DNA from 3 places in the Aestuariirhabdus litorea genome. Region 1 is predicted to be linked to each of the others. Evidence: predicted binding sites of a transcription regulator. Region 1 holds the regulator's gene; each other region holds the start of a gene.

Region 1 (3,906 bases):
AGACCCTGTGACACTAACGACTGAAAGTGGATATTCAATGAGCAACAAGCTGGTTTGGGACCTTGACCTGATCAAGCGCTACGAAGGCGCCGGTCCCCGTTACACCTCATACCCCACGGCCGTCCAGTTCCACGAACTGTTCAGCATTAACGAATACCGTGCCGCGGCGGCCAAGAGTGTCGAGAAAAACACCCCCCTGTCACTCTACTTTCACCTGCCCTTCTGCACCCACGTTTGCTACTACTGCGGTTGCAACAAAGTGATCACCAAGGATCGCACCAAGGCGATCCCCTACCTGGAGTTGCTGCACCGCGAAATCGAGATGCAGGCGGAGCTGTTCAGCAACCAGCAGATCGTCGAACAGCTGCATTGGGGCGGCGGCACCCCCACCTTCCTCAGCATCGAGCAGATGCAGGCTTTGATGGCCAAAACCCGCCAGCACTTCAACCTGGTGGATGAGAGCGAGGGGGATTTCTCCATCGAGATCGACCCCCGTGAGGCTGACTGGTCCACCATGAATGCCCTGCGCGAGATGGGCTTTAACCGCTGCAGCCTCGGGGTGCAGGACCTTGACCGCAAAGTGCAGAAAGCAGTCAATCGGGAGCAGTCCGAAGAGGCCACCATGGCGATCATCGACGCAGCCCGTACCCTGCAGTTCCAGTCGATCAATATCGACCTCATCTACGGCCTGCCCTTCCAGACCGAAGCCAGCTTCATGAAGACACTGGAGCGGGTCATCGAGATCGCTCCCGACCGGCTGTCGGTGTTTAACTATGCCCACCTTCCCGAGCGCTTTATGCCCCAGCGGCGGATCAATGCCGAAGACCTGCCCTCGTCCGCTGAGAAGCTGGCGATCATGCAAAACACCACCGAGCGGCTGCTCGAGGCGGGCTATGTCTACATCGGCATGGATCATTTCGCCCGTCCCGATGACGAGCTGGCGATTGCCCAGGAGTCGGGCACCCTGCACCGTAACTTCCAGGGCTACACCACCCACGCCCATTGCGACCTCGTCGGCATGGGGGTTTCCTCTATCAGCCAGGTCAATGGCGCCTACAGCCAGAACCACGCCGACATCAAGATGTACATGAACCGCATCGAAAACGGTGAGTTCGCCATCAAGCGTGGCCTAGAGATGAATCAGGACGATTTTATTCGCCAGGCCGTCATCTCACAGCTGATCTGCCACTTTGAGCTCGACTTCTCAAGCATCGAAGCGCGCTGGAACATCAACTTTGCCGACTACTTTGCCAAGGAGCTTCAGCAGTTGCAGCCGATGGCGGAGGATGGGCTGGTCGCACTGGACCAGAACGGCATCGAAGTGACCGGCCGCGGCCGCCTTCTGATCCGCAATATCTGTATGCAGTTCGATCACTATCTGGGACAGGAGAGCAATAAGGGGCGCTTCTCCAAGGTGATCTAACCCCTTCATGTTCGTACCTCTGTGGCGGAGGTACGAACACTCCCCCTTCCCGCCCACTCCCGCTCTTCTGCAGCCTGTCTCTGCAGTAGGGTTTTGTTTTATGCCTGATTTCCCCTACAATGACTGCCAACCTGACACAATGAAGGGGCTTGTTGCCATCCATGAGCTCAAAACTCACCGTTAAGCACGTAAATTCCGTGGCCTGCAAGGAATGCAGCCTGAGCTCGCTCTGCCTGCCCATTGCCCTGGCCATCGACGAAATCGACCAGTTGGATGACATCATCAAGCGGGGACGCCCCCTGAAGAAAGGGGAACACCTGTTTCTTGAGGGAGACCCTTTTACCTCCATCTACGCCGTTCGGTCCGGCGCCCTCAAAACCTATACCTCAACCAATGAGGGAGAGGAGCAGATCACCGGTTTCCAGTTGCCCAGTGAAATTTTGGGCCTGAGCGGTATGGACGGAGACACATACCCTGTCTCCTCCCAGGCCATGGAAACCACCATGGTGTGCGAGATCCCGTTCGAGAAGCTTGACGAGCTGTCGGACAAGCTGCCCCAGTTGCAGAAGCAACTGATGCTACTGATGAGCCGTCGCATCCGTGACGACCAGCAGATGATGCTGCTGCTCAGCAAGAAAAACGCGGACGAACGCATCGCCACCTTCCTGGTCAACCTGTCGGCACGCTTCCGTCGCCGCGGTTACTCCTCCCATGCGTTCCGGCTGTCGATGTCCCGCAACGAGATGGGTAACTACCTGGGGCTTGCGGTAGAAACCGTTAGCCGCGTCTTTACCCGTTTTCAGCGCAGCGGCCTGATCGAAGCCAACGGCAAGGATATCAACATCCTCGACTCGGAGCGCTTGTGCGCCCTGGCCGGCGGTCGCCTGGTCGATAAGCCCAAGGACACCGCTCAGTCGCACTGATAGCCCTCAAGGACCCGCAATGATCTTTGATGAATACTATATTAAATCCCTGGTTCGCCCCATTCAGGACTGGCCTAAACCGGGGGTCACCTTTCGCGACATCACCCCTGTTTACCTCTCCCCCAAGGCCCAGCGTATGGTGGCCGATAGCCTGATCCAGCGCTACGTCGAAACCGAGATCACCCACATCGGCGCCCTCGATGCGCGGGGCTTCCTGCTGGGCTCAGTGCTGGCCTACGAGTTGAACAAGCCCCTGGTACTGTTTCGCAAACAGGGCAAACTCCCCTCCGATACCCTGCAGCAGGCATACGATATCGAGTATGGACAGGCGGTACTGGAAGTTCATAAGGACGCCATCCCGGCAGGCGCCAGCGTACTGTTGCTGGATGACCTGATCGCCACCGGCGGCACTCTGTGCGCCGCCGCCTCCCTGGTGAAGGCGCTGCAAGCGACCATCTACGAAGCGGCCGCGATTATCGATCTGCCCGATCTCGGCGGTAGCCAGCGCCTGCAGGACCTTGGCATACCCACCTACACCCTCTGCGCATTCTAATTCCTGAGGGCGCCCCTCTGCAGCGGGGCACCCTTTCCCCCTTTAGCCTGTAAATAGTCAAATCAGCTAAGCCCCTGCAACACCCATAGCCAAAGATTCCAAAAAAAAAGAAAAAACAATCAAAAACAGGCTGTTAGGCGGATGTTTTGTGTCTAGAATCAAATTTACCTGCTAACTTTGGCAATCAATCATCGACGGCAGGCTTCATAGGGACACTGGGGGGTGAACCGATGGGAATTGATGCCGAGCAGCTCGGCCTGCATATTATTCAACCCACTTTGACCGAGTGTGGTTATTACACCGCTGCGGCCCAGCGGCTGTTACTGGGCACTGCCGCCGCCGAGAGCAACCTGGGGGAGCAGCTCTACGGCAAAGAGGGCGGACTGGGTCTCTACCGCATTTCACCGCAGGTGCACCAACAGGTATGGGACGATTACCTGGTGCACTATCCAGACCTCGCCAGCCGCACCCGGGGGCTCGCAAGCCAGCGTCACTTTTTGCAACAGCCCCACCAGGAGCTGGTTTTTAACCTCACCTACGCCACGGCGATCGCCTGGTTTAACTACCTGCGTTGCGGTGCCGACCTGACGGGGGTTGAGGCATCCAACACCCAGGCCCTGGCCGATATCTGGTGGCACTACTACCACCCAACCGACCCCGACGGGGCTCGCTTTGTAAAGCACTACCCCTTAACACGAGCCGCGTAACGGGTCAGCACCGTAGCCTTAGGCGCCGGATACTGATAAAAAGGGGTCTGACTCCCAAGGCCCCGTTTTATGAAAATCCTGCTTGCCCCCGACTCCTTCAAAGGCTCCCTTAGCGCCGCTGAGTTTTGTACCATCGCCCGACGGGCGATACTGGCTCAATTACCCTCGGCGATCGTTCACAGCTGCCCCCTGGCCGATGGGGGCGAGGGCACCGTCGATGCCCTGATTGCCAACACCCAGGGAGAGCGCATCAGGCTCGAGGTAACCGGCCCCCTGGGTGACCCGGTTGAGGCCAGCTAC
Region 2 (3,906 bases), on a different contig from region 1:
GAAAAGCCATGCCCAGATTGTGGAGGAGGGCTTTATGCAGGTGTTCGACAACGAGGCGCTGATGGCCTCCTGGCTGAAACTGTCGGAGCAGACCCTGGAGCCGATCATTTATGAGTACAAGGGAAGACTGCTCAGCACCTCCATCGCGACCATTCGTAATCCAGAGGGGCAGGTGGTCGGCTCCTCCGCCATGCTGCGGGATATCACCAACCAGAAAAAGTTGGAGGAGGAGTTGCGGGCCCTGTCGAACACCGACGGTTTGACCAAGCTGTTCAACCGCCGCTTCCTCGATGAGACCCTCAAGGCGGAGCTGGAGCGCTCCTACCGCTATGGAACCGAACTCGGCATCCTTATGTTTGACGTTGACCACTTCAAGAAATTCAACGATGAACATGGCCATGACCAGGGTGACCGTGTACTGCAGGTGATTGCGAGGGAGATGCGCCGGGTCAGTCGCAGCCTCGACTTCCCCTGCCGCTATGGCGGTGAGGAGTTCCTCATTATTCTGCCCAATACCTCAATGGAGGGGGCGATGGTCCTGGCCGAACGCCTGCGCGCGGATATTGCGGCGACGGTGGTGGACGGGTTGCAGGTCACCATCAGTATTGGCGTCTCCAGTGCACGCGACCACAAGCCGGTCGATGCCGCCGCCTTTATTGCCCTGGCCGATGGAGCGCTCTACGAGGCCAAGCGTGAAGGGCGCAATTGCGTACGCAGCGCCACCGCCCAGGCGGCCCACTAGGGACTCAGTGTCCGCCCCTGCAGGATGGCTGGGGGCGGGTGCTGGACTCTAGCCGAAAAAACGGTGCAGTGAGCGGGAAAGCCATCCCTGGTGCTCATGGCGCATGCGGCGCTCGTAGTCCTGCACCGCGTCGACGTAATCGCCGTCTTCGTTCTTGATGTGATTGAGGAGCCACTTTTGCAGGGTGGTGAGCAGCTCTTCGGCGACATCCTCGCCCGCTTCGTAGCGTTTGCAGAAACGATCTACACGGCTGATAAAGAGCTCGTGAACCTTTTTGTGGGGGGCGCAGAAGGAGTAATTCGCCTGCTCCATAAGCGCCTCTTCAAAGGCAAAATGGGAGATGGTGTAGTCAACGACCTCGTTGAGGACGTCTCCCACCGCCTCCCGGTTTCCATTTTCATGCGCGTCCTGTAACTGGTTGATGTAACCGACGATTCGCTTGTGCTGCTCGTCGATGATATCGATGCCTGTCTCCAGTTCGCTGCTCCAAGCCAGCTTCTCCATAGATCACATCCTCCTGTGTGAATTGTTGGCCTGTCTCCCGCAGGCTCTGCCCTGACCGCCACTACCAAGCATTGCTCACACTATAGGGCCGCTGAGGGCAAGCATGCTTTGATATATGTTAACGTTTTGGTGCGCACCGCCGCCGCTTGGGGGTGGGTGTGTGAAACTGTGCACCATCACCGGTCTGGCACTTGAAGGCGTGACAGGGGCACTCACCCGCTGCTACAGTGAATCGGTCCCCGCCGGAGTATTAATAGCCCTATGAGCGAACAGAGTCCTCCCGAATTTCCCGCCGACCTCAGTCGGGTTATGACGCCGCTCAGCGCGGATGAGAGTCGTCGATTGACCATTATCTACGCGCTCTATGCGGCCTCTTTCTTTGTGGGTATCACCTTTTTTGCCGGCCTGCTCTTCAATGTGTTGTGGAAGGCTGAATTCCACAGCGATCTCGCCCGCATCCACGCCCGCTGGCAGTTGCGTAGCGCACTGTTCGCTCTGCTCTGGTTTATTATCGGCGGCATGGCGATACTGCTGGTGGTCGGTTGGATATTGATGGGGATAGTGGGCATCTGGTTTATCTACCGCCTGGTGCGGGGGTGGCTCGCGCTGTCGGATCAGCAGCCTCCCAAACCGGGGTTTGGGTTATCTTGAGCAATTCTAGGAGTCGCTATGTCATTATCACAAACGCTGTTTGAAGAGATTCGGGTACTGATGCAGTTCAGCCCGGACAGTCTCCAGGAGGGGATCAAGGTGCACCACGACGCCGCCCCGGAGCTGGTGCAAGCCGCCCAGAGCCTGTACGACAAGGGTTTGATTGACCGCCACGACGGCGGCTACCTGACCGACCGAGGGCTGGAAGCCCTGCAGCACGCGCGGGCTCTGACCGGCTTGCTCTCCTCGGCGGATTAGGCGCTACAGACACCTCCCATCGCGTCGCCCGAAGGGGTTGGTCGCAAGCGCGCTGTAGTTTGGGTGTGTGAATGAAAAATGCCCCACAGGTTGAGTCCCGTGGGGCATTTTTTTGACCCTGTTATTTTTTCACGCGGTGTAAGCCTGGGTTAGGCATCTATCTGAAACAAACCGTCAGAGCTGTCCGATAGTTGCTTTAGCCTCTGCCGCAGCAGCTGGGTGAACTCTTTACCCAATTGAGACTGGGAGCGAGTCACTGGGTAGAGAATGTTGTAGTTAAATGTGATGGCGGGTTCAAAAGGCTTAACGATTAGCCCCAGCTTGGCATAGTGGATTGCCGTTGCCGGATCAACCAGGGAGACGCCACCTCCAGCCAAAACATAGGCGCATGCTACGTGGGATACCTGGGTATCAAACAACAACTTGCGTTGAACACCCGCCTTATCAAACACTTCGTCAACCTTGTAGCGCACACTCTGCTCGGTACCGAGGGAGACAAACTGCTCGCCCTCCAGGTCCTCCGGCAAGATCAGTGCTTTATCAGCGAGTCGATGAGCCGGAGGTAGAACACACAGCAGTGAGCTGCTGGCCAGGCTACGTACTTCAATGGCGGGGTCGGAAACCTTTATAGCCGAAATCCCAATATCGAAGTGCTGGTTGGCGATCCAGTCGGCCACCTGCTGGGAGCTGCGGACCTGTAGCGTGATCGCGACCCCTTCATGGTCAGCCATAAACTCGCTCACTACGCCGGGTAGAAAGTCTTGAGCCAGCGCCGGCATGCAGACAATCCGCAAGGTACCCCGGTGAAAAACTTTCAGCTCTTCAGCGGTACGCGCCAGTTTTTCCATGCCTACGAAAGACTTTTCCACCTCTTCGAACAGAATGGTCGCTTCCGGGGTGGGGATCAGGCGCTTCTTTTGCCGCTCAAACAGTTGAACGCCGACGCTCTCTTCAAAATCGCTCAGCAAACGACTCACCGCAGGCTGGGATATATAGAGAATCTCAGCGGCTCCGGTGGTGGTGCCGGCAATCATCACGGCTCGAAAGGCCTCCACCTGTCTGAAACTGATCCGTGCCATGTGCTGACCTTTCGTTAGAAACAAGCTGCCCAACGGCAGAAAGTTTATAGCATGATGTTATTAACTACAGAAAACAAACGATTTGATGTTATTTGATCCGGGATCCAAACTAATTCCCTATCAAACGAAGGCTTTCTCTGCGTAGATGGCCTCTAAAGACTCCGTTAAAAGAGATAAGAACATGGAGAAACTTTTTCGCTATACGCTAGCGGCGTTGATCAGCACTGTAGCGGGCTTTCAGTTCCTACAGGTGATCACTCGCTATGTCTTTGAAACACCGATTATGGGGTTAGAGGAGGTGGCGATGATTCCTACTCTCTGGCTCTATATCCTGGGCGCAGTCAACGCGTCGCGTGAAGATACCCAGATCCGAGCTAACGTGCTGGAGATCTTTCTCAGCACAGAGCGGGCTCGCCATATTCTGCTGGTGGTCTCGGAGACCTGCAGCCTGGTGATCTCCATCTGGCTGACCAGCTGGGCATGGAACTACTTCCGCTATGCGCTGCGTGTCGACAAGGAAACCCCGACCCTCTACCTGCCCACGCTCATCTACGAATCGGCCCTGTTTTTCGGCCTGCTGCTGATGACCCTGTACACCGCCTGGCACCTGTTGGGTCACCTGCGCGCGCTGCTCAGGGGCGGAGCCGGACTGGACACCCCGATTGATCACGA
Region 3 (3,906 bases), on a different contig from region 1:
ATTGACCGGGTAGTTGTGCTGCCCGGAGAACATGATCGCTTCGGCGAAGGTTTCGTGGTTATTGATCACCTCGATAATCTTCTCGTTGCCATCGCGGTTGGTGCGAAACAGCTTGATGGAGCCGTCGATGACGAAGTAGAAGGCGGGGGCCGGGTCGCCCTGGTGAAACAACCACTCATCCCTCGCCAGCTTCTTCAGGTGGCATTCGGCCAGCAGGTGTTGCAGCTCCTTGTCACTGAAGCCGGTAAACAGGTGGTGGCTTTTGAGGAGGCGGTAATAGGGGGTAAGGTTGTCCATTTCGCTACGATTGAGTGATCCTGTCAAAGCATCCTATGGTCACACAGATAGGGGAGAGGCGCCAACGGTGGGGCGTTGTTTCGGCCCGCACTCGACGGGAGTTGATGAGAGTCAAGGGGGAGAGTAGTCTTATTCCTTAAGCTAAGGGCGCTCGCGACAAGCGCATGGTAAGGTTAAGGGCTGGAGCCCGACCCTGCCATAGGCGGGCCCATAGCCTCTAACCTGACCTCCGGGATGCACTATGAAAGGGAACAGATTGATTGACCGATTTGGTCGCGAGGTTACCTACGTACGAATGTCGGTGACCGATCGCTGTGATTTTCGCTGCGTCTACTGCATGGGCGAAGAGATGACCTTCCTGCCCCGCGAGCAGGTGCTCACACTGGAGGAGATGGCCCTGATCGGGCGAGCGTTCAGTGAGCTGGGGGTGAACAAGATTCGCCTGACCGGTGGTGAGCCGCTGGTTCGCAACAATGTGATGCACCTGGTGCGTGACCTCGGTGCCCTGCCCGGCATCACCAACCTGGCGATGACCACCAACGGCTCGCAGTTGCCTAAGCTGGCTCCGGAACTGAAGGCAGCCGGTCTCAAAAGCGTGAATATCAGCCTCGATACCCTCGACCCGGTGCAGTTCACCCAGCTTACCCGCACCGGCAAGCTGGAGCGGGTGCTGGAGGGGATTGAGGCCGCCCGTGCGGCCGGCTTCCCCCGCATCAAACTGAACGCGGTGATTATGAAGGGGCGCAATGACGACCAGGTGGTGCCCCTGGTGCGTTTTGCCCGTGACCAGGGGGTCGATATCAGCTTTATCGAGGAGATGCCGCTGGGGCATATCGACGAGCACCATCGGGGTGAAACCCTCTGCACCAGTGAGCAGGTGCGGGAGCTGATCGGCGAGCAGTTCGAGTTGGTGGCCAGCACCGAAAATAGCGGTGGCCCCTCCCGATACTACCACTTTGCCGACCACCCGACCCGGGTGGGCTTTATCTCCCCCCACAGCCACAACTTCTGCGGCGACTGTAACCGGGTGCGGGTCACCTCGGAGGGGCGCCTGCTGCTCTGCCTGGGTAATGAGCATTCCACTGACCTGCGGGCCGTGGTGAGGCGCTATCCCGGTGATATTGAGCGGCTTAAGGAGGAGTTGCACAGCGCCATGGAGCTTAAACCCGAGCGCCACTTCTTCAGCGCCGAGGGGGAAGTGGAGATTGTTCGCTTTATGAATATGACTGGCGGTTAGCTCGCCGTCGAAGCTTCCGCTAACCGGTCGGTTTGATGCTGGCCTGCAGCATCTGGTCGTTCTGGTGGCGGATGTAGATGCAGAGATCCCGCTCCGCCTCTGCCTGGGAGCGGTAGGGTCCCTCCTGGGAGCCCTCACGGGTAATGAAATACCACTCACCGTTCATGCACAGGAAGCGTTCACTGCGAAACCAGGTGCGTTCACCTTCGCCGGATCGATAGTCCATAGAGAATCCTTCTCTTTTGACGGGCCTTCCTACAGTGTAGCCCCCTCTGCCGGGCGTCACTAGCCCTGGTGTGCTGTTTTTTGGACCCTTTGCCCGTCTGGAGAGTGGGTCAGGCCGCTGATTCGGCCTGCAGGCGGCACACCAGGTCGGTGGCGTGGTCGAGGGCGCTGCGCAGGTAGCGGGGCAGGGAGTCGAGATCGATGTTGTCCATCACGTTCTTCATCTCAAGCCCGATTTCGGTGTCCCCTTCGATCAGCAGGCGGCGCTGGAAGAAGAGGGTGTCCGGGTCCTCCTTGCGGCTGGCCAACAGCAGGAACTCACACAGGTTGCCGCTGATGCTGGCATCGGCATCGGCCATCGGCAACAGGCGCAGCTGCCCCTCCTCAAAGGTGAGGTACCAGCTCAGCTGGGCATCGGTGATGCTGACCCGCACGCAGTGCCCCTCGAGGAACTCGAAGTCCCCATCTTCCAGGGATTCGCGAAACACCTGCTGTAATACCCGGGCAATGACCGCTTTTTGCAGGCGAAAAGGAACCAGGGAGGCGCCGCGGGCGGCCAGTACCGGCAGTTTGCGTACCACGGCAGCGGGCGCGGGAGGGCGGGGCAGGCGGCCAAGCTGGGCAAGGATCATGCGGGACTCCTGAGAAACAGTGGGTGTTAGGGTAAACGGTGAATTGTAGGCCATAGCCTTGGTGGCGCCTTGATGCAAATCAATTAGCCTCCAGCTTCTCTTTGTTACCCTGTGGTGCTCGGTAGAAACCCTCGGAAGATCAGGTCTGTTTCGCATGCAGTTGCCCAATTACGTCAACACCTTTGGTGCGGCCATGCAGCGCAAGTATGGGCATAAGGTCCATAAACTGACCATCAATGCCGACTTCACCTGCCCAAACCGCGATGGAAGCAAAGGGCTGGGGGGCTGTAGCTTCTGCAACAACGCCACCTTTAACCCCAATGGCCGGCGTCCCCCAAGCGTGATCGAGCAGCTGGAGGCGGGCAAGAGGGTGATCCTCAAGCGCACCGGTGCACGCCACTACCTGGCCTACTTCCAGGCGTATACCAACACCTATGCGGCGATTGAGCAGTTGCGGGCACTTTACGACCAGGCCCTGGAGCACCCCGACGTGGTCGGACTGTCGGTGGGGACCCGTCCCGATTGCGTCCCCGATCCGGTGCTGGACCTGCTCTGTGAATACCGTGACCGGGGGCTGGAGGTGTGGCTGGAGCTGGGACTGCAGTCGGCCAACGACCATACCCTGGCGCAGGTTAACCGTGGCCACGGCTGGGCTGAATACGCTGACAGCGCCCGCCGCGCCCGCCAGCGCGGCCTTAACCTCTGTACCCACCTGATCGTGGGGATGCCGGGAGAGCGTCGGAGGGACAGTTTGCAATCGCTGGCGCGGGTGCTGGAGGTGGGCACCGACGGCCTCAAGCTGCATCCGCTGCATGTGGTGAAGGGGACGCAGCTGGCCCGGCAGTGGCGGCAGGGGGAGTACCAGCCGCTGGCATTCGACGACTATGTGGATACGGCCGTGGCGATGGTGCAACAGACGCCGGCCGGGATCATCTATCACCGCCTGACGGGCACCGCATCGAAGGATCTTCTGCTGGCGCCCCTCTGGTGTAGCCAAAAATGGGCTGTGCTGAATGCGATCCATGATCGCCTGCACTATGCCTCGATATGCCGGGCCCAAGGCGCGGCCTGACACAAACAACGGGAGTAGAGGATGGAGTTAGTATGTCCTGCGGGCAGTTTCCCCGCTCTGAAAGCCGCCGTGGATAACGGCGCCGATGCGGTATACATCGGGTTCAAGGATGATACCAATGCACGCCATTTTGCCGGCCTCAATTTCAATGACAAGAAGGCGTTGCGGGCCCTCGACTACGCCCGTGAGCGCAATGTAAAGCTGTTTGTCGCCATCAATACCTACCCCCAGCCCGAGGGCTGGGAGCGTTGGCAGCGGGCGGTCGACATCGCTGCCGACCTCAAGGCCGATGCGGTGATCGCCGCCGACATGGGGGTTCTGGGGTACGCCACCGAGAAGCACCCGGAGCTGCCCCTGCACCTGTCGGTGCAGGGGTCGGCCACCAACTATGAGGCACTGCGCTTTTACCAGCGCCAGTTCAATATCCGCCGCGCGGTTCTGCC

What was found. The regulator FNR, encoded in region 1, switches genes on or off when oxygen is low (the NO sensors DNR and NnrR bind a similar motif). The targets are predictions, from matches to a motif close to TTGATNTANATCAA.
Region 2: the regulator FNR is predicted to act here: its motif matches at 1,355-1,368, upstream of D0544_RS13495 (bacteriohemerythrin).
Region 3: the regulator FNR is predicted to act here: its motif matches at 2,461-2,474, upstream of ubiT (ubiquinone anaerobic biosynthesis accessory factor UbiT).

Annotation. Positions count from the first base shown of each region.
Region 1 covers NZ_QWEZ01000001.1:1,036,985-1,040,890, reverse strand. Annotated here, with positions in the region: gene hemN (oxygen-independent coproporphyrinogen III oxidase) at 38-1,423, shown strand; gene fnr (fumarate/nitrate reduction transcriptional regulator Fnr) at 1,585-2,346, shown strand; gene D0544_RS04920 (adenine phosphoribosyltransferase) at 2,366-2,899, shown strand; gene D0544_RS04915 (hypothetical protein) at 3,130-3,606, shown strand; gene D0544_RS04910 (glycerate kinase) at 3,676-3,906, shown strand, end outside.
Region 2 covers NZ_QWEZ01000002.1:740,830-744,735, forward strand. Annotated here, with positions in the region: gene D0544_RS13490 (diguanylate cyclase) at 1-742, shown strand, start outside; gene D0544_RS13495 (bacteriohemerythrin) at 791-1,246, opposite strand; gene D0544_RS13500 (DUF4870 family protein) at 1,508-1,897, shown strand; gene D0544_RS13505 (TIGR02647 family protein) at 1,916-2,155, shown strand; gene D0544_RS13510 (LysR substrate-binding domain-containing protein) at 2,305-3,234, opposite strand; gene D0544_RS13515 (TRAP transporter small permease) at 3,416-3,906, shown strand, end outside.
Region 3 covers NZ_QWEZ01000002.1:1,353,068-1,356,973, forward strand. Annotated here, with positions in the region: gene D0544_RS16370 (Crp/Fnr family transcriptional regulator) at 1-324, opposite strand, end outside; gene moaA (GTP 3',8-cyclase MoaA) at 539-1,534, shown strand; gene D0544_RS16380 (DUF6316 family protein) at 1,554-1,760, opposite strand; gene ubiT (ubiquinone anaerobic biosynthesis accessory factor UbiT) at 1,870-2,391, opposite strand; gene mnmL (tRNA modification radical SAM protein MnmL/YtqA) at 2,546-3,463, shown strand; gene ubiU (ubiquinone anaerobic biosynthesis protein UbiU) at 3,485-3,906, shown strand, end outside.